2 regions of the Streptomyces sp. NPDC026394 genome follow, and region 2 is predicted to be linked to the other one. Evidence: predicted binding sites of a transcription regulator. Region 2 holds the regulator's gene; the other holds the start of a gene.
The links. The regulator HspR, encoded in region 2, represses chaperone genes until heat shock. The targets are predictions, from matches to a motif close to TTGAGNNNNNNNNNCTCAA.
Positions count from the first base shown of each region.

Region 1: lon (endopeptidase La) is a predicted target of HspR. The motif match lies at 8,594-8,612, and genes of this name have one in related genera.

Region 1 is NZ_JBVHPX010000001.1:395,927-406,270, reverse strand. Features, by position in the region: gene ACZ4QV_RS01855 (hypothetical protein) at 1-803, shown strand, start outside; gene ACZ4QV_RS01850 (TetR/AcrR family transcriptional regulator) at 938-1,648, shown strand; gene ACZ4QV_RS01845 (cytochrome P450 family protein) at 1,684-3,096, shown strand; gene ACZ4QV_RS01840 (MarR family winged helix-turn-helix transcriptional regulator) at 3,289-3,828, opposite strand; gene ACZ4QV_RS01835 (lysozyme) at 4,125-4,982, shown strand; partial or broken gene ACZ4QV_RS01830 (Uma2 family endonuclease) at 5,413-5,943, opposite strand; gene lon (endopeptidase La) at 6,112-8,571, opposite strand; gene ACZ4QV_RS01820 (VOC family protein) at 8,905-9,294, opposite strand; gene ACZ4QV_RS01815 (rhomboid-like protein) at 9,397-10,077, opposite strand.
Region 2 is NZ_JBVHPX010000019.1:110,135-120,478, reverse strand. Features, by position in the region: gene dnaK (molecular chaperone DnaK) at 1-374, shown strand, start outside; gene grpE (nucleotide exchange factor GrpE) at 371-1,033, shown strand; gene dnaJ (molecular chaperone DnaJ) at 1,076-2,257, shown strand; gene ACZ4QV_RS32470 (heat shock protein transcriptional repressor HspR) at 2,263-2,715, shown strand; gene ACZ4QV_RS32465 (hypothetical protein) at 2,787-3,191, opposite strand; gene ACZ4QV_RS32460 (TIGR03618 family F420-dependent PPOX class oxidoreductase) at 3,369-3,773, opposite strand; gene clpB (ATP-dependent chaperone ClpB) at 4,121-6,760, shown strand; gene ACZ4QV_RS32450 (YbjN domain-containing protein) at 6,933-7,469, shown strand; gene ACZ4QV_RS32445 (hypothetical protein) at 7,549-8,769, opposite strand; gene ACZ4QV_RS32440 (pyridoxal phosphate-dependent aminotransferase) at 8,972-10,150, opposite strand.

The DNA.
Region 1 (10,344 bases), on a different contig from region 2:
CGAACGAGGACTACGCGTCCGTCGCCCTGCCCGCCTCCGGCCAGGGCGGAGTCATGGTCCTCCTGGACGGCGTGACCCCGCCCCCGGACGGGACCGGCTGCACGCACGGGGTGCCGTGGTACACCGCGCGGCTCGGCGGAGCCATGCTCGAACTGTCCGGTTCGTTCCGGGATATGACGCTCCCTGAGGTGCTTTCGGCCGCCATCTCCCGGACGGCCGAAGTTCACCGGTCAGGCTGTGACCTTTCTCACCCCCGCACACCGCAGGCAACCGTGGTGGCCGTCCGGTGGTCGCCGGCCACCGTCGAGTACCTGGTGCTGTCCGATTCCGTCCTGCTCGCCGAGCATCCGGACGGTACGGTACGGCCGATTCTGGACACCCGCCTCGACGAACTGCCGCCCGCCGTGCAGGCCCTGCGCGACACCGTACGGGCCCTGCCACGCGGCTCCGCCGAACGCGTCGCCGCAGGCCGCGAGTACGGAGCGGCCGTGGAAGCGCTGCGCAACGCCGAGGGCGGGTTCTTCACCGCCGCGGCCGACCCGGCGGTGGCGGCGCGCGCGGTCACCGGCTCCCTGCCACGCACCGGAGTACGGGCGCTGACCGCGCTCAGTGACGGCGCGTCACGATGGGTCGAGGTATTCGGCGAAGGCACGTGGGCGGACTGCTTCGCGGTGGTGCGCAAGGAGGGGCCGCAAGCGCTGGTCGACCGGGTGCGGGCACTGGAGGACACCGATCCGCACGGCGCGCGTTTCCCTCGCGGCAAGTCCCGGGACGACGCGACGGTGGTACTGGTCGAGCCGTGATCCGGCCGGGCGGGGCGGCAGTTGCCGCAGGCCCTGCCGTACGGCTGGAAAGGGCCTGTCACGGTGGGCGCCGTCCGGCCTAGCTTTGACTACGTGACCAGTTTCGACATCTGGTCACGCAGTCAGGAGGAGCCGTGCAGGCCGACGAACGCGCGGAACGGGGCGAGCGCATCCTGGACGCCGCGTGCGAGCTGCTGCTCGCCTGGGGCTACCGCCGCGTGACCGCCGACGAGATCGCCCGCCGGGCGGACGTCGGCAAAGGCACGGTCTACCTGCACTGGAAGAACAAGGACGCGCTGCTGCTGGCCGTGGTGCTCCGCGCCAAGGCGACGTACCACCGCAGGCAGTTGGACCGGATGCGGACCGACAACCGCTGCATCCTGCCCAGCCGGGCGCTGCGCGGGTCCCTCCTGGACTTCATGGACGACCCGGTGCTGCGCGCCCTCCACCTCGACGACTCCGACATCCTCGGGCGCCTGAACGACGTCGCCAAGAAAGAACTCGTGGAACTGATGGAGGCGAGCCACGAGACGCTGCGCTCGCAACTGTCCACCCTGCGCGCCCACGGCCTGGTGCGCGAAGACCTCAGCGTCGACCAGCAGATATACGTCTGCATGGCGACGGTCAACGGTTACGTCCAGGCCGAGGTGCTGCTTCCCGACCGCGCTCCGGGCGCTCCGGAGGAGCGGGCCGACCTGCTGTGCCACACGGTCCGCACCGCGCTGGAGCCGGCCGGCGACCCCGACCCGGAGGCCCTCACCGCGGCGGCCCCCGCCGTCATCACGCGCTACGCGCGTCTGGAGGAGCTGAGCCGACAGGAAGTACGGCGCCGGCTCCGTCCGTGACCCCCGGTCACACCTGATCAGGAGGAGAACGCACGATGACCACATCGCCCGCCGAGTCCCGAGCGGCCACCCCGCCCGACTCCACCGCCTCCCCCTCGACCGCTTCCGCCCCGGCCGCCACCCCTTCGGCCGCCACCCCTTCGGTCACCACCGACGGCACCACACTGCCCTCCTACGTCGGCCTCCACCCGGGCGAGCCGAACCTGATGGAACCGGAACTGCTGGACGACCCGTACACCGGCTACGGCGCACTGCGTGAGCAGGCCCCGCTCGTCCGCGCCCGGTTCCTCGACGACTCGCCCATCTGGCTGGTGACCCGCTTCGACGTGGTGCGCGAGGTGATGCGTGACCCGCGGTTCGTCAACAACCCGACCCTGGTGCCCGGTATCGGCGTGGGCCAGGACCCGCGCGCCCGGCTGATGGAGCTGTTCGGCATCCCCGAGCGCCTGACCCCGTACCTCGCCGACACCATCCTCACCAGCGACCCGCCGGACCACACCCGGCTGCGCCGCCTGGTCTCGCGCGCCTTCACCGCACGCCGTATCCAGGACTTGCGGCCGCGCGTCGAGCGGATCACCGACGAGCTGCTGGAGCAGTTGCCGGGCCACGCCGAGGACGGCGTCGTCGACCTCGTCGAGCACTTCGCGTACCCGCTGCCCATCACGGTCATCTGCGAGCTGGTCGGCATCGACGAGGAGGACCGGACGCTGTGGCGGCGGTTCGGTACCGACCTCGCCTCGCTGAACCCCAAGCGCATCGGCGCCACCATGCCGGAGATGATCGCGCACATCCACGAGGTGATCGACGAGCGGCGCGGTGCCCTGCGGGACGACCTGCTCAGCGGGCTCATCCGGGCGCACGACGACGACGGCGGCCGGCTGAGCGACGTCGAGATGGTCACCATGGTCCTGACCCTGGTGCTGGCCGGTCACGAGACCACCGCCCACCTCATCAGCAACGGCACCCTCGCCCTGCTCACCCACCCCGACCAGCGGCGGCTGCTCGACGAGGACCCGGCGCTGCTGCCGCGCGCGGTCCACGAGCTGATGCGCTGGTGCGGGCCGATCCAGGCCACCCAGTTGCGGTACGCCACCGAGGACACCGAGGTCGCCGGTGTGCAGGTCCGCCAAGGCGACGCCCTGATGTTCAGCCTCGTCGCGGCCAACCACGACCCGCGGCACTACACCGGGCCGGAGCGGCTCGACCTGACGCGGCAGCCGGCCGGCCGCGCCGAGGACCACGTCGGCTTCGGGCACGGGATGCACTACTGCCTGGGTGCCTCCCTCGCCCGGCAGGAGGCCGAGGTGGCCTTCGGCAAGCTGCTCACCCGCTACCCGGACCTGGCCCTCGCCCTCACGCCGGAACGGCTGGAGGAGCAGGAACGCCTGCGGCAGCCCGGCGCCTGGCGCCTGCGGCGGCTGCCGCTGAGGCTGCACGCGGAGAGCTGAGCCGTACGGAGAGCCGGTACGGAGCGTCCTGCACGGAGAGGCGCGCACGGGAAGGCCCGTGCGGGGAGGCCCGTGCGGGGAGGCCCGGGCGGAGGGTCCCGTACACGCTGCCGGCCGCCCGCGGAGGAGGCGGCCGCCACGGACGGCCGGCTGAGCGCCGGCGCACGGCCCTGCGGGGCCGCGCGCCGGCGCTCAGCCGTTCCCGCCCTTGCCGCCGCGCTCGCCCCTGGCGGCCGCCCCGCACCCCTCTTCCGCGTCCTGCTCCGCGTTCAACCGGTGGAGCAGGCGCGCCAGTTCCGCGACCTCGCGGCGGTCCCAGGAGGCGAGCCGCCGCGCGTACTGGGCGCGGCGGCTGTTGCGTACCCGGCCGAACCGGTCGTGCCCCTCGTCGGTGAGGCGGACCAGCACGGCCCGGCCGTCGGCCGGGTCCGGCTCGCGGTCGATCAGACCGAGGTCCTCCAAGGCGCGCAGTTGCCGGCTCATGGTCGCCTTGCCCACGCCGAAGTAACCGGCCAGTTCGGTGGCGCGCTGCTGCCCCGCGTCGGCGAGGCGGACGAGCAGGCCGTACGCGGCCGCCTCCAGCTCCGGGTGCACCTCCCGGGCCAGCTCGCCGGAGGTGGCCCGGGCACGGCGCAGGAAGACCGCCAGCTCCCGCTCCAGGGAGAGGAACACCTGGTCCACACCACCGGGTTCGTCCGTCCCTGCCACGCTGTCGGGTCTGGTGTTGTGCACGTCGGCGCCCTCTCCCGCTTTCCGTACCGTGAAAGTTTCCTGCGGCGGCGGCCGAAGCCGCAGCTTGTCCAGTATTTCGCAGGATTAGACCAACGGAAGCCCGGCTCCCCTCTTTGCCCTGTGCATCTACGCGCGTACCGTCAGCGGCACGTTCTTGGCATGCTCACACCACACAGCCCGGTACGGCCGCGCCACTCCCCTCGTTTCCCCCGTTCGGCTCCGCGCGCCCCGCGGCGCGCCGTGGCCCGCCCGGCCGGCCCCCTCAGGTCAGTTCACCGAGATGCTCGGAGGCACGTATGCCCGTGCACAGATCCGGCCGCCCCGCCGTCCGCCGCCCGCGCTCCTTCGCGGCCCTGGCGGGGACGTTCCTCACCGTCGCCGCCCTCTTCCTCGGGCTGCCGGGCACCGCCGGCGCCGCCCCGTACGGCGCCGCCCCCGAACCCGCCCACCCCGGCCTGGACTGGGCCGGCTCCCAGGTCGCCCGCCACGAGGGCGACGCGCCGGGCGAGGCGCCACCGCCCACCCTCGCCTCCGTCGAAGGTGTCGACGTCAGCAGCCACAACGGCAACGTCCCCTGGCAGACCCTGTGGGACTCCGGGGTCCGCTTCGCCTACGTGAAGGCCACCGAGTCCACCGGCTACACCAACCCGTACTTCGCCCAGCAGTACAACGGCTCCTACGACGTCGGCATGATCCGCGGCGCGTACCACTTCGCCACCCCGGACACCTCCGGCGGCGCCGCCCAGGCCGACCACTTCGTGGACCACGGCGGCGGCTGGTCCAAGGACGGCCGCACCCTGCCCGGCGCCCTCGACATGGAGTACAACCCGTACGGCTCCACCTGCTACGGCAAGAGCGCGGCCGGCCTGGTCGGCTGGATCAAGGACTTCTTCGCCACCTACAAGGCACGCACCGGCAGGGACGCCCTCATCTACACCTCCACCACCTGGTGGAAACAGTGCACCGGCAACTACGCCGGCTTCGGCTCCGTCAACCCTCTGTGGATCCCCCGCTACGGCTCCTCGGCCGGCGAACTCCCGGCGGGCTGGGCCTTCCACACCGTCTGGCAGTACACGTCGTCGGGCCCCACGGTCGGCGACCGGAACCGGTTCAACGGGTCGTACGAGCGGCTGAGGGCGCTGGCTGACGGATGAGGCGGTGGGTCCCGGGGCGGGATACGCGCCGGGGCCCCTTCATCGCCGGCAGCCCCGGGGAAACCCGTCGGTTTCCAACGTCAGCCCGAGTGCCGTGCTCGTCAGGCCGACGGGAGCGCCGAATTCCCCGCTCAGCCGCGACCGGTACGCGCCGTTCTCGGGGAGGGCGTGGAGGTGCCACTTCGCGGTGTACGGGGGTCCACGGTCAGGTGGACGGGGACATGGCCCTCGGCACAGGCGGCTCTCTTCGGCCCGTAATCGTAGGGCCCGGTTTCACGAGAGGTGACCTCAAGGACGAATTCGACGTCCCGATAGCGCCAATGCCCTTCGCCGTCCGGCTCCGCCCCGTCCGACAGCTTGAAGCGCGGTCGCTGCCGTCACCCGGCTCATGCGTCGATGCGCCGTCACTCCCGGCCGGATTCCGCCTGTCCAGCGAGAGGCCGACGACCGTGTCGGTCAGGTCGACCGGGTCGCCGGACTTGATGGCCGGACCGAGGCGGTAGGTGCCGTCCTTGGGGGCCGTGTAAAGGTGGCACTGCCCGAGGTACGGATCGGCAATGAGGTGGACGGGCACTCCCGCCATGGCGTATGCGTCCTTCTTGGGGCCATGGACGTTGCGCGACGTGTCCCTGGAGATGACTTCGGCGACGAATTCGATGTCCTGGTACCGCCAGCGCCCCTTGTCGTCCTTCTCCGCACCGTCCCGCAGCGCGACCACGTCGCAAGCGAAACCGTTGAGGTGGCCGGGGAAGTCCAAGCGGGCATCGGACTTCACTCGCTTCCGCGGGTGGTGGGACCTCAATTGATCGTGAATCGCGGCGACGATGTCCCAGTGGTTGTCCCCTTGCGGCGACATGAAAACGGCCCCCTCGACGATCTCTGCCTTGTAGCCCTCGGGGACGGGCATCCGCTCCAGCCAGTCGAACATCATGTCCGGGCTGAGCCCGTCGCTGTCGGCCATCTCGATCTCGACCCTGTTGTCGGTCAGCTCGACGGTCACCGTGCGCTCCTCCCCACCGCCGCGATGTGCGGGCAGTCGCGCAGTACGACGTTACGCACGGTGACCGGGACACGCGCGGCCCGGCGCCCCGTGTCAGGGGCTCCGGGCCGCTGTGGCCGATCGCGTCCGTCACGCCGCGACCGGGACCTCCGGGGCGGCCGGGGCCGAGGCCGGGGTCAGGGCCAGGTCGAGGACCTGGCGGACGTCGGAGACCGGGTGGACGTCCAGCTTCTCCAGGATCTCGGCGGGGACGTCGTCCAGGTCCGGCTCGTTGCGCTTGGGGATGACCACGGTCGTGATGCCCGCCCGGTGCGCCGCGAGCAGCTTCTGCTTGACGCCGCCGATCGGCAGTACCCGCCCGGTCAGTGAGACCTCGCCGGTCATCGCCACGTCCGGGCGCACCTGCCGCCCGGAGAGCAGCGAGGCCAGCGCCGTCGTCATCGTCACGCCCGCGCTCGGGCCGTCCTTCGGTACCGCGCCCGCCGGTACGTGCAGGTGGACGCCGCGCTCCTTCAAGTCACCGACCGGCAGCTCCAGTTCCGCGCCGTGCGAACGCAGGAAGGACAGCGCGATGTGCGCGGACTCCTTCATCACGTCGCCCAACTGGCCGGTGAGCTGGAGCCCGGACGCGCCGGTCTCCGGATCGGCGAGCGAGGCTTCCACGTACAGCACGTCGCCGCCCGCGCCGGTGACCGCGAGGCCGGTGACCACGCCGGGTACGGACGTGCGCCGTTCGGCGGGGTCCTGCGCCGACTCGGGGGTGTGGTGCGGGCGCCCGATCAGCGGGCGCAGTTCGTCCACGCCGACCGTGAAGGGCAGCTCGCGCTCGCCCAGTTCGCTCTGGGCCGCGACCTTGCGCAGCAGCCGCCCGACGGCCCGCTCCAGGTTCCGTACGCCCGCCTCGCGGGTGTACTCACCGGCGAGCTTGTGCAGCGCCTCGTCCGTGAACGTGACCTCGTCGGGCTCCAGCCCGGCCCGCTCCAGTTGGCGCGGCAGCAGATGATCGCGGGCGATGACGACCTTCTCGTCCTGGGTGTAACCGTCGAGCCGGACCAGCTCCATGCGATCGAGCAGCGGCTCCGGTATGGCCTCCAGGACGTTGGCGGTGGCCAGGAAGACCACGTCGCTCAGGTCGAGCTCGACCTCCAGGTAATGGTCCCGGAAGGTGTGGTTCTGCGCCGGGTCGAGGACTTCGAGGAGGGCGGCGGCCGGGTCGCCCCGGAAGTCCGAGCCGACCTTGTCGATCTCGTCGAGCAGGACGACCGGGTTCATCGAGCCGGCCTCCTTGATCGCCCGCACGATGCGGCCGGGCAGCGCGCCGACGTACGTACGCCGGTGGCCGCGGATCTCCGCCTCGTCCCGTACGCCGCCGAGCGCGACCCGGACGAACTTGCGCCCCATGGAACGGGCCACGGACTCGCCCAGCGACGTCTTGCCGACGCCGGGCGGCCCGACCAGCGCCAGCACGGCGCCGCCCGCCCGTCGCCCACCGCCACCCTTGCCGGAATCGCTGCGCGATGCCCCTGCTGCCGGCCCGCCGACCAGGCCCGGACCACGGTCCGCGCGCCGCTTGCGCACGGCCAGGTACTCGGTGATGCGCTCCTTGACGTCCTCCAGACCGGCGTGGTCGGCGTCCAGGACCTCCTTGGCGCCGGGGATGTCGTACGCGTCCTCCGTGCGCTCGTTCCACGGCAGCTCCAGCACCGTGTCCAGCCAGGTCCTGATCCAGCTTCCCTCGGGGCTCTGGTCGCTGGACCGCTCCAGCTTGTCGACCTCCTTGAGGGCCGCCTTGCGGACGTCCTCGGGCAGCCGGGCCGCCTCGACGCGGGCGCGGTAGTCCTCGCCCTCGTCCTCCGGGTCGCCGTTCAGCTCGGCCAGCTCCTTGCGGACGGCCTCCATCTGGCGGCGCAGCAGGAACTCGCGCTGCTGCTTGTCGACGCCCTCCTGGACGTCCTTGGCGATGGCCTCCGCCACGTCCTGCTCGGCGAGGTGCTCGCGCAGCGCTTCGGTGGCCTGCTTCAGGCGGGCCACCGGGTCGGTGGTCTCCAGCAGCCGCACCTTCTGCTCGGTGCTCAGGAACGGCGAGTAACCGGAGTTGTCCGCGAGCTGCGACACGTCCTCGATCTGCTGGACGCGGTCCACGACCTGCCAGGCGCCGCGCTTCTTGAGCCAGTCGGTGGCCAGCGCCTTGTACTCCTTGACCAGCTCGGTGACCGCCCCGGGCAGGGGCTCGGGCGCCGTCTCGTCGACGGTGGTGCCCTCCACCCACAGGGCGGCGCCGGGGCCGGTGGTCCCGGCGCCGATCTTCACGCGGCCGAGCCCGCGGATGAGCGCGCCGGGGTCGCCGTCGGACAGCCGTCCGACCTGCTCGACGCGGCCGAGCACACCGATCGCCGCGTACGCGCCGTCGATCCGCGGCACAAGAAGCACGCGCGGCTTGTTACCCGGTGAGGCGGCGGACTGCGCGGCCTCGACCGCGGCCCGTACGTCCGCCTCGGAAAGGTCCAGCGGCACCACCATGCCGGGCAGCACGACCTCGTCGTCGAGGGGCAGCACGGGCAGAGTGAGCGAGGTGGACGTCGAAGCCATGATCTCCCCTTCGGCAGGCAAGTTGAGCAATACCCACTCAATGCTTGGGGGTGCGCGGATGTTCCCTGGTCCCTGTTCGCTGTGAGCGATCACTCTCGCGGCGTTGTGGCTGGGGTTCCTGTTGTCCTCAATCGCCGGACGGGCTTGGGGTGGCGCTGCCGGGCCCTTTGGTGGGGGCTGGTGGGGTGCGCGTCGTGCGCGATGGGGCCGGAGGGTGGGGGCTCGGGGCCACTCCGGGGTCACTCTCCCCCAGCCTCCGGCCGGGGGAGAGATGGCAACCAATGCGAGCCGTGCGTCAGCACAAAACCTCGCGCGAAGCGCGCCCGCGCGCGCTCAGCCCTGAGCCATGTGCATGAACTCCCAGACGTGCCCGTCAGGGTCCTGGAAGCTGACGCCGTACATGGGCCCCGCTTCCATCACCGGCTTCCACGCACTCGCGCCGGCGGCCAACGCCTTGGCCAGGGTGGCGTCGGCCTCTTCCCGGCTGTCGCAGGACAGACACGTGAGGACTTCCTTCGTCTTCGCGGCGTCGCTGATGTCGCCGTTGATGAAGTCCCGGAAGCGGTCCTCCTGGAGGAGCATGACGCAGATGTTCTCCTCGACGACCATGCACAGGGTGTGCTCGTCGGAGAAGTCGGGGTTGAAGGCGAAGCCGAGGCGGGTGAAGAACTCGCGGGACACGGCGATGTCCTTGACCGGCAGGTTCACGAAGATCATGCGCATGATGGGTGCCTCTTCCTGACGGAGCGGGGCCCCGGCCTCCGCGGCCGGGTGCAACCCTCGCTCCACCTCCCCGTGAAGCCGTGGAGAAGCGTGCTCAGGAAGCTAGCAACGCCCACTGACAATCGCCGCCGGGCGAGGCCCGCGGGAGCGTCGCAGGAGGGGCCGGGTGAGGGTTCCGAGGACGAGGGCGAGGAAGTGGCCCGAGTCGCTGACGGGGTCGCCGGAGAGCAGCAGATTGCTGACGGCGAACCAGGTCACGCCTGCCAGGAGCGGCCACCGGACCCAGCCGGGCAGCAGGCCCGCCAGCGCGCCGGTACAGGCCATCACGCCGAAGCTGATGCCGTAGTCGAGGCGTTGCAGCGAGTCGACGGGGAGGTGGCCGAGGGCGACCGCGGCACCGACCGGGAGTTCGGTGGCGAGCGTCGCGACCACGTGGCCGCCGAAGAAGACCGCGGCCGTCCGCAGGGCGCCGGCCCGGCGCTCCAGGGCCGTCAGGACGACCAGGAAGGCGACGGCGTACGCGGAGGTCGGACCGCCGGCGATCCACAGGGCGCTGGCGACGAGCACCAGCAGGGGCGCCTGCGCCAGGTGCTCGACGTCCGTACTGGAGGCCTGGAGCAGGCTGTGGACCAGTTCCGGGTCGGCGTGCTCGGCGAAGAGCGAGGTCGCGACGAGGAGGAGGGTGTAGCCGAAGGTGAAGGGGGTGGCGAGGGGGCCGGGGAGCAGGCGCCAGGGCTTGGGCCACCGGCTCGGGCTCCGGCCGGGCCACGTCGGCCGCGACACCGGAACGGGCCCCGTCGCCGGCGCGGAACCGGCGGGTGGCACACCCCCGGAAGCCGGTACGGAATCGGCGGACGGCACCCCACCGGAGACCGGCGCGGGACGGGCGACCGCCGCAGCCCCGGCGCCGACGCCACCGCCCGCCCCGGCCCTCGCCCCCTGCCTGGGCACCCCCTCCAGCGGCACCCCTTCCAGCGGCGCCGCCTCATCGGCCCCGCCTCCCGCGAAAGGGGCCGTTCGGGCAGTGGGGGCTCCCTCGTCGGGTGGCGT
Region 2 (10,344 bases):
GCCGCCGCGAGGCCGCCGAGTCCCGTAACCAGGGCGAGCAGCTCGTCTACCAGACGGAGAAGTTCCTCAAGGACAACGAGGAGAAGGTCCCCGCCGAGGTGAAGACCGAGGTCGAGACCGCCGTCGCTGAGCTGAAGGAGAAGCTCAAGGGCGAGGACACGGCCGAGATCCGCACCGCGACCGAGAAGGTCGCCGCGGTCAGCCAGAAGCTGGGCCAGGCCATGTACGCCGACGCGCAGGCCGCCGGTGCGGCCGCGGGCGGTGCCGAGGGCGCCGCCGGTGCCGCGGGCGGCCAGCAGGCCAAGGCCGAGGACGACGTGGTCGACGCCGAGATCGTCGACGACGAGAAGCCCAAGAAGGACGGTGCCGCGTGACGGAGGAGACTCCGGGCTTCGAGGACAAGAAGCCCGACGTCCCCGCCGAAGCCGCACAGACCCCTGATGACGCGGCGCAGGCCGAGTCCGCCGACACGGCGGGCTCGGCCCCGGCCGGGGAAACGAACCAGGACGTAGCCGTCACGGCGCAGCTGGACCAGGTGCGTACCGCGCTCAACGAGCGCACCGCGGACCTCCAGCGGCTCCAGGCGGAGTACCAGAACTACCGTCGCCGGGTGGAGCGGGACCGGGTGTCGGTGAAGGAGATCGCCGCGGCGAACCTCCTCACCGAGCTGCTGCCCGTGCTCGACGACATCGGCCGGGCCCGGGAGCACGGCGAGCTGGTCGGCGGCTTCAAGTCGGTGGCCGAGTCGCTGGAGACGGTGGTCGCGAAGCTGGGCCTCCAGCAGTTCGGCAAGGAGGGCGAGCCCTTCGACCCGACGATCCACGAGGCCCTGATGCACTCGTACGCTCCGGATGTCACGGAGACCACGTGCGTCGCCATCCTCCAGCCGGGGTATCGCATCGGTGAACGAACGATCCGCCCCGCGCGGGTCGCGGTCGCCGAGCCGCAGCCGGGCGCGCAGCCCGGCAAGGCCGCCTCGGAGGACGACGTGAAGGCTTCTGACGAGGAGAGCGGTGGCCCGGAAGAGGGCTGACGCGGCGACGGAAGAAGCAGTTCGGGAGGAGGGACGTCGGGGATGAACACCAAGGACTTCGTGGAGAAGGACTACTACAAGGTCCTCGGCGTCCCGAAGGACGCCACCGAGGCGGAGATCAAGAAGGCGTACCGCAAGCTGGCCCGGGAGTTCCACCCGGACGCCAACAAGGGGGACGCCAAGGCCGAGGAGCGCTTCAAGGAGATCTCCGAGGCCAACGACATCCTCGGTGACCCCAAGCGCCGCAAGGAGTACGACGAGGCGCGGGCGCTGTTCGGCAACGGCGGCTTCCGCGCCGGCCCCGGCGGCGCCGGTGGTGGATCGTTCAACTTCGACCTCGGCGACCTCTTCGGAGGCGGCGGCGGTGCCCAGGGCGGCACGGCGGGCGGCGGCTTCGGCGGCGGGCTCGGCGACGTCTTCGGCGGCCTGTTCAACCGTGGTGGCGGTACGCGTACACAGCCGCGCCGCGGGCAGGACGTCGAGTCCGAGGTGACGCTCAGCTTCACCGAGGCGGCGGACGGGGCCACGGTCCCGCTGCGGATGTCCAGCCAGGCGGGCTGCAAGTCGTGTTCCGGCACCGGCGACAAGAACGGCACGCCGCGCGTGTGCCCGACCTGCGTCGGTACCGGGCAGGTCAGCCGCGGCGGCGGTGGCGGCTTCTCGCTGACCGACCCGTGTGTGGACTGCAAGGGACGCGGACTGATCGCGGAGAACCCCTGTGACGTCTGCAAGGGCAGCGGCCGGGCGACCAGTTCGCGCACGATGCAGGTGCGGATTCCGGCGGGCGTCTCCGACGGGCAGCGCATCCGGCTGCGCGGCAAGGGCGCCCCGGGCGAGCGCGGCGGTCCGAACGGCGATCTGTACGTCGTCGTGCACGTCGAGGCCCACCCGGTCTTCGGCCGCAAGGGCGACAACCTGACCGTCACCGTCCCGGTCACCTTCCCGGAGGCGGCGCTGGGCGGCGAGGTGCGGGTGCCGACACTCGGCGGCCCGCCGGTGACGCTCAAGCTCCCGGCCGGGACTCCCAACGGACGTACGATGCGCGTGCGCGGCAAGGGAGCGTCGCGCAAGGACGGCACCCGCGGCGACCTGCTGGTCACCGTCGAGGTGAGCGTCCCCACGGACCTCGGCGACACCGCACGGGAGTCGTTGGAGTCCTACCGCGAGGCGACCGCGGGTGAGGACCCGCGGGCGGAGCTGTTCCAGGCCGCGAAGGGAGCTTGAGTCGGATGGATGGCCGGGGCGGGCGTCGGAACCCGTACGAACTGACCGAAGAGTCGCCGGTGTACGTCATTTCCGTCGCGGCTCAGCTCTCGGGTCTGCATCCGCAGACCCTGCGTCAGTACGACCGCCTGGGGCTGGTCTCGCCCGACCGTACGGCGGGGCGCGGCCGGCGCTACTCCTCCCGGGACATCGAACTGCTCCGGGAAGTGCAGCGGTTGTCGCAGGACGAGGGCATCAACCTCGCCGGCATCAAGCGCATCATCGAGCTGGAGAACCAGGTCACGGCCCTGCGTCAGCGGGTCGCCGAGCTCCAGCACGCGGTCGAGAGCGCGGCCGCCGCCATCCAGCAGCGGGAGGCGGCGGTGCACGCCTCGTACCGTCGGGACCTGGTGCCGTATCAGGACGTGCAGCAGGGCGGCGCGCTGGTCGTGTGGCGTCCGAAGAAGCGGTCCGAGTAGGCCGTCGGTGTCTGCGGGCGGGGCCGGGGTGCACAGCGCATCCCGGCCCCGCCGTCGTTTCGGCGGCCGTTTCAGCAGCCGTGGTGCCCGGCCGCCGGCATGGACGGACGGCGGTGCACGTGGGACCTCATCGCGGTGGTGTGGACCGGTTCGTCGCAGTCGGCGGTCTCCAGCCGTACGCCGGCGGCGGTGCACCGCGCGGAGAACTCGTCGGCCGAGGCGATCGCGTTCTCCGGCGTGCGGCGGTCGGGGGCGATGAACACATCGACCAGGCCGGCCGTCACGTCCTGCCACAGCGTGGTGTGGCCGGCGCGGAGCTGGTGCACGCTCAGCCGGCAGGTCAGCTCGTAGTCGCGGGCCCGGGCCCACTGCGCGCACAGGGCGTGCCGGCCGTGGTCGTCCACCAGGAAGGGGTCGTCGTCCAGCCCCGACAGCGGCATCAGGCAGGCGATCGCCGTCACTCGGACCGAGTTCATCGCGCCCCCTGGGGACGTGGCGAGTGTGGGGGTGACGATACCGCCGTGGGCCGGCTGCGGTGCGGGGGCGGTGCCGGGCGGCGGGGCAGGTCCGCACGCATGGCGGACCTTCCGGCCGCCGCCCGGCGTTCCCCGGTGCGCCCGGCCCGGCGTTCCGGGCGGCCGGACGCCGGTGCGCTACGCCCGGCCCAGCGCCTTGTTGACGGTGATCTCGATCATTACCCGGTCCGGCTTGGGGGTCGGGGTGCGTCCGTACCGCTCTGCGTAGCGCCGTACCGCGTCCGCCACCACGTCCGCGTCCGTACGGATCCGCGCGACACCCTCCAGGGTGGCCCATCGCCTGCCGTTCAGCTGGCACACCGCGACCCGGGCGCCGTCCGGGCCGCCGGCGAGGACATGGCCGACCTTGCTGCTGTCCTTGCGGGTGATCACGCGGGCGATGCGCTGGTTCGCGTCGAAGGTGACACCGACCGGGACGACGTGCGGCGTGCCGTCGGGGCGCAGGGTGGTCAGCGTGCACATGAGGTGCTCGCTCCAGAAGGCGAGGTACTCGGGGCTGAGGTCGTCCAGGTCGTGGGCCATGACCGGAAGAGTAATTGGGGTTCCTGTGGGGGCGCCGTGCGGAGGGCCTGCAAAGGGACAGCGCAGGGAACGTGGAGGAGGCGTGAAGACGCCATGGTGCCGCCGTACGGCCCCGGGGAAGAGCGTCTGACTTCGGCAGGTTCCGCCACGGCGGCGGGCATGGTCCGGGCCGTCCGGTGCACCCGGAGAAGGGCCGGAAAACCGAGGGATGTCGGGAAAAGACGCCGGTGCGGCCCCCGGAACGGCGTTGAGTGGAATAGACTCAACTTATCGGACGTTGAGCTGAGCAGGTTTCACTGCCGGACCACGGTACCGATCACGCACCCAGCCCAAGGAGGAGCGCGCGAGTGGACGCCGAGCTGACCAACAAGAGCCGTGAGGCGCTGAGCGCCGCCAACGAGCGGGCGGTGACGGCGGGACACGCGGACATGACCCCCGTGCATCTGCTGCTCGCCCTCCTCGCCGGCGCGGACAACGAGAACATCACCGACCTGCTGGCCGCCGTCGGCGCGGACGCCGTCGCGCTGCGCTCCGGCGCCGAGCGCCAGCTCGCCGCTCAGCCCAGCGTGCAGGGTTCCACGGTCGCCCCGCCGCAGCCCGACCGCGACACCCTGGCCGTCATCGCCGACGCCGCGCAGCGCGCGAAGGAGCTGGGCGACGAGTTCATCTCCACCGAGCACCTGCTCATCGGCATCGCCGCCAAGGGCGGCCGCACCGGCGAGCTGCTGGCGCAGCAGGGCGCCACGGCCAAGAAGCTGCTGAGCGCCTTCGAGGACAGCCGGGGCGGCCGGCGGGTCACCAACCCGGACCCGGAGGGCACGTACAAGGCGCTGGAGAAGTTCGGTACGGACTTCACGGCGGCCGCCCGTGAGGGCAAGCTGGACCCGGTCATCGGCCGTGACCAGGAGATCCGCCGCGTGGTGCAGGTGCTCTCGCGGCGCACCAAGAACAACCCGGTGCTCATCGGCGAGCCCGGCGTCGGCAAGACCGCCGTCGTCGAGGGCCTGGCGCAGCGGATAGTGAAGGGCGACGTCCCCGAGTCGCTGCGCGACAAGCGGCTGGTGGCCCTGGACCTGGGCGCGATGGTCGCGGGCGCGAAGTACCGCGGCGAGTTCGAGGAGCGCCTCAAGACCGTACTGGCGGAGATCAAGTCCAGCGACGGCCAGATCATCACGTTCATCGACGAGCTGCACACGGTCGTCGGCGCCGGCGCCGGCGGCGACTCCGCCATGGACGCGGGCAACATGCTCAAGCCGATGCTGGCCCGCGGTGAGCTGCGCATGGTCGGCGCGACGACCCTGGACGAGTACCGCGAGCGCATCGAGAAGGACCCGGCGCTGGAGCGCCGCTTCCAGCAGGTGCTGGTTGCCGAGCCGACCGTCGAGGACACGGTCGCGATCCTGCGCGGTCTCAAGGGCCGCTACGAGGCGCACCACAAGGTGCAGATCGCGGACTCCGCGCTGGTCGCCGCCGCCACCCTCTCCGACCGCTACATCACCTCCCGCTTCCTGCCCGACAAGGCCATCGACCTCGTCGACGAGGCGGCCTCCCGGCTCCGGATGGAGATCGACTCCTCGCCCGTGGAGATCGACGAGCTCCAGCGCTCCGTCGACCGGCTGCGCATGGAGGAGCTGGCGCTCAAGAACGAGACCGACGCCGGCTCCGTCCAGCGCCTGGAGAAGCTGCGCAAGGACCTCGCCGACAAGGAGGAGGAGCTGCGCGGTCTGACCGCCCGCTGGGAGAAGGAGAAGCAGGGCCTCAACCGCCTCGGCGAGCTGAAGGAGAAGCTGGACGAGCTGCGCGGCCAGGCCGAGCGGGCCCAGCGCGACGGCGACTTCGACACCGCCTCCAAGCTGCTGTACGGGGAGATCCCGGGCCTGGAGCGGGAGCTGGAGGAGGCCGCCGCCGCCGAGGCCGAGCAGGAGGCGTCCCAGGACGCCAAGTCCTCCATGGTCAAGGAGGAGGTCGGCCCGGACGACATCGCGGACGTGGTCGGCTCCTGGACCGGCATCCCGGCCGGGCGCCTGCTGGAGGGCGAGACCCAGAAGCTGCTGCGCATGGAGGACGAGCTGGGCAAGCGGCTGATCGGCCAGACCGAGGCCGTACGGGCCGTCTCGGACGCGGTGCGCCGCACCCGTGCCGGCATCGCCGACCCGGACCGTCCCACCGGCTCGTTCCTCTTCCTCGGCCCGACCGGTGTCGGCAAGACCGAGCTGGCCAAGGCGCTCGCCGACTTCCTCTTCGACGACGAGCGGGCGATGGTCCGTATCGACATGAGCGAGTACGGCGAGAAGCACAGCGTGGCCCGGCTGGTCGGCGCCCCGCCCGGCTACGTCGGCTACGAGGAGGGCGGCCAGCTCACCGAGGCGGTCCGCCGCCGCCCGTACAGCGTCGTGCTGCTGGACGAGGTGGAGAAGGCCCACCACGAGGTCTTCGACGTGCTGCTCCAGGTCCTCGACGACGGCCGGCTCACCGACGGCCAGGGCCGCACGGTGGACTTCCGCAACACGATCCTGATCCTGACCTCCAACCTGGGCTCCACCTTCCTGATGGACCCGCTGCTGAAGGAGGACCAGAAGAAGGAGAAGGTGCTGGAGACGGTCCGGACGTCCTTCCGGCCGGAGTTCCTGAACCGGCTGGACGACCTGGTGGTCTTCCACCCGCTCGGCACCGACCAGCTCCAGCGGATCGCGGGCATCCAGCTCGACCACCTCCAGCGCCGGCTCGCGGACCGCAGGCTCACGCTGGACGTCACCGAGCGTGCCCTGACCTGGCTCGCCTGGCTCGGCCAGGAGCCGGTCGTGGACCAGCCGCAGGACGCGCCCGACCTGTCCTACGGCGCCCGCCCGCTGCGCCGCCTGGTCCAGACGGCCATCGGCGACCAGCTCGCCAAGGCGATCCTGTCGGGCGAGGTGCTGGACGGCGACACCGTACGGGTGGATGTCGCCGCGGACGGCAGGTCGCTGGTGGTCGCTCCCGTACGGTGAGCCGCACCGGAGCGCCGGAACCGCACCGCTGACCTCCGGCCGTCGCACGAGGCGTCCCGCCGCCGTCTCTCCCGCCGGGTTTTTAGCCCGCAGCGGAGAGTGGGCGGCGGGCTTGCCATGACAGGGCCGGGATGGGAGAGGATGGCGGGGACCATACGAAGGGAATTCCACGGTGAGCATCGACCCGTCCTCGATCCCGAATTTCGGGGGCCAGCCCGAACCGCAGCCGTCGGGGCCTGATGGTCCCGTCCTGCCCGACCAGGACCTGGTCAAGCAGCTCCTCGACCAGATGGAGCTGAAGTACGTAGTCGACGACGAGGGTGACCTCGCCGCCCCGTGGGAGCAGTTCCGCACGTACTTCATGTTCCGCGGCGAGGAGGAGCAGCAGATCTTCTCCGTCCGTACGTTCTACGACCGCCCGCACGGCATCGACGACAAGCCGAAGCTGCTGGAGGCGCTCGACGACTGGAACCGCCGGACGCTGTGGCCCAAGGCGTACACCCACACCCACGACGACGGCACGGTCCGTCTGATCGGCGAGGCGTCGATGCTGATCGGCACCGGCGTGGCCCTCGAACACTTCGTGTCGAGCACGGTCAGCTGGGTCCGCGCGTCGATCGAGTTCGACAAGTGGATCGTCGAGCAGCTCGGCCTGGAGGCCGACATCGAGGGTGAAGGCGACGAGAAGCCGGGTGACGCGGAGGCGTGAGCCTTCCCGTTGCCGGGTGACCGGCGGGCCCCGGAGCGATCCGCTCCGGGGCCCGCCGCCGTGTGCGGCCGGTCCCGGTTCACAGCGGCAGTGGCGCCATGGCCAGCAGGTACACGCCGTACCCGAGGGAGAGCACGGCCAGTGAGCCGGTCGCCAGGACGACCGAGCGCGGCCGGGCGCGGGCCAGCGCGACCGCCGCCGGTACGAGCAGCGGGAAGGCCGGCAGCAGAAACCGCGGCTTGGAGGGGAAGTAGCCGGTGCCGCCCAGTGCCATGACCACCAGGACCGCGGTGTAGGCGAGCAGCGGCAGGGGCGGCCGGTCCAGCACCAGCAGGACGAGGAGCAGGATCGATACGGCGAGGACCGCGGCGGCCATGTGCTGGACCAGCGGCTCGTTGTGCAGGAACAGCCGCTTCACGGACCGCAGGGTGTCCCGTCCGAAGTCGAACCGCGAGCCCCAGATCTCCTGCACCCGGAAGTAGCCGCGCGGACCGGCGCCGGTGCGCGCCCCCACCCACAGGACATAGCCGAGCCAGCCGACGGGGGCGATCAGGGCCGCGGCCCAGTAAGGCCAGAGGGGGCGTGCACGCCCCAGCAGAGGGCGTCCCGGGCGGTGCTGGCGCCGCCGCCAGGTCTGTACGGCCGCCGCCACCATGACCGCCGCGGCCACCGCTAGGCCGTTCGGCCGCGCCAGACCGGCCAGCACCGCCAGCGCGCCGGCCCACAGCGGGTGGTCGGTGAGCAGGGCGTACAGCGCCCACGCGGCCAGCGCGGTGAGCAGCGGCTCCGTATAGCTCAGCGATTCGATGACGGCGTGCGGGAGCAGCGCCCACAGCACCACCAGGAACGTGCCGGCCCGCCGCCCGTAGAGATGCGCGCCGACCGCGAAGATCCCCCAGGCGGCCACGGCCGAGGCCGTCCACGCGATCAGCAGCCCGGCATGGAGCGCGCCGACCGGCAGGACGCTGGACACGCCGCGGATCAGCCCCGGGTACAGGGGGAAGAAGGCCAGGTCGGCGAGGTGGTCCGGTGGCCACATGTGGTGGGGCGACGGGGAGCCGTAGCCGTACCGGGCCACCCCCAGATACCAGTTGGAGTCCCAGGTGGCGCCCAGCAGGTTCCGCGGGTGGCGCCCGGTGCGCCACGCCCAGAGCGCCGTGCACAGGACGCCCGCGCAGCGGACGGCCGCGAACAGCGCGAGGGCGGGCGCCGCGCGGCGCAGCGCCGCCCGGACGTGGACGCGTACGGAACCGGGCCGTTGCGCCGCGGCGGCTGCGGTGTCGACGGTCTCGGCGGCCACGGAACACCTCCGGTACGCGCGCGGCGGTCACCCACCGGGCCCCGCGCGCCCGGCACACTCCGACACCACGACTCTCGGCGCGGCCCGCCCGCCCCGCGACCCCGGCGGGCCGGCTGTAGGCCGAACGGGTGGCGCGCGGGGGCGCCGGACCGGGGCGCGCGGGGGAGCCGGCCGGTCAGAGCGCGCGGGTCCGGGACCCCGCTCAGAGGGCGCGGAGGCGGTCGACCGCTTCCTGGAGGACCTTCTCCTGCTTGCAGAAGGCGAAACGGACGTACGGCGCGCCCTGGTCCTGGTGGTCGTAGAAGACGGCGTTGGGGATGGCCACGACGCCGGCGCGTTCCGGAAGGGCGCGGCAGAAGGCGAAACCGTCCTCCTCGCCGAGGGGGCGGATGTCGGTGGTGACGAAGTACGTGCCGGACGGGCGGAAGACGCGGAAACCGGCGGCGGCGAGGCCGTCGGCCAGCAGGTCGCGCTTGGCCCGCAGGTCGTCGCGCAGGCCGGTGTAGTAGCTGTCGGGCAGGGCCAGCGCCTCGGCGACCGCGTACTGGAAGGGGCCGGCGGAGACGTACGTGAGGAACTGTTTGGCGGAGCGGACGGCGCCGATCAGCTCCGGGCCCGCGGTGACCCAGCCGACCTTCCAGCCGGTGAAGGAGAAGGTCTTGCCGGCCGAGCCGATGGTGACGGTGCGCTCGCGCATGCCGGGGAAGGACGCCAGGGGGAGGTGCTCGCCCTCGAAGACGAGGTGCTCGTACACCTCGTCGGTGATCACGAGGAGGTCGCGTTCGCAGGCGAGGCGGGCGATCTCGGTCAGTTCGGCGCGGTCGAGGACGGTTCCGGTGGGGTTGTGGGGGGTGTTGAGGAGGATGAGGCGGGTGCGGTCGGTGATGGCGTCCCGCAGCTCGTCCAGGTCGAGGGCGTACGTGCCGTCCTCGGCGGACGGGCGCAGCGTCACCGGGACGCGGGTGCCGCCCGCCATCGCGATGCACGCCGCATACGAGTCGTAGTACGGCTCCAGCGCGACGACCTCGTCACCGGGCTCCAGGAGGGCGAGCAGCGAGGCGGCGATGGCCTCGGTGGCCCCCGCGGTCACCAGGACCTCGGTGTCCGGGTCGTACGTGACGCCGAGGTGGCCGTAGAAGCGGTGCTGGTGCGCGGCGACGGCGGCGCGCAGTTCGGGGACGCCGGGGCCCGGCGGGTACTGGTTGCCGCGACCGTCGCGCAGTGCGCGGACCGCCGCCTCCCTGACCTCCTCCGGTCCGTCGGTGTCGGGGAAGCCCTGTCCCAGGTTGATCGATCCGGTGCGCAGGGCGAGTGCGGACATCTCGGCGAAGATCGTCGTACCGAACTCGGCGAGGCGGCGGTTGAGCAGCGGTCGTGACATGTCCGCCATCCTCCGCCGAACCTCTGGACTTCCTCAACTGTGCTTTGCGGCCGCCGGGGTCCGGGCATGACCCCCGCACCGATGACACGGCGCGGAACCGGACAGCCCGAAAGGGGACGCCGGATCCGGAGTGGATCAGCGTGGACCGGAGAGGGATCCAAGGACGCGAACGACACGTACGACAGCGCTTCGGC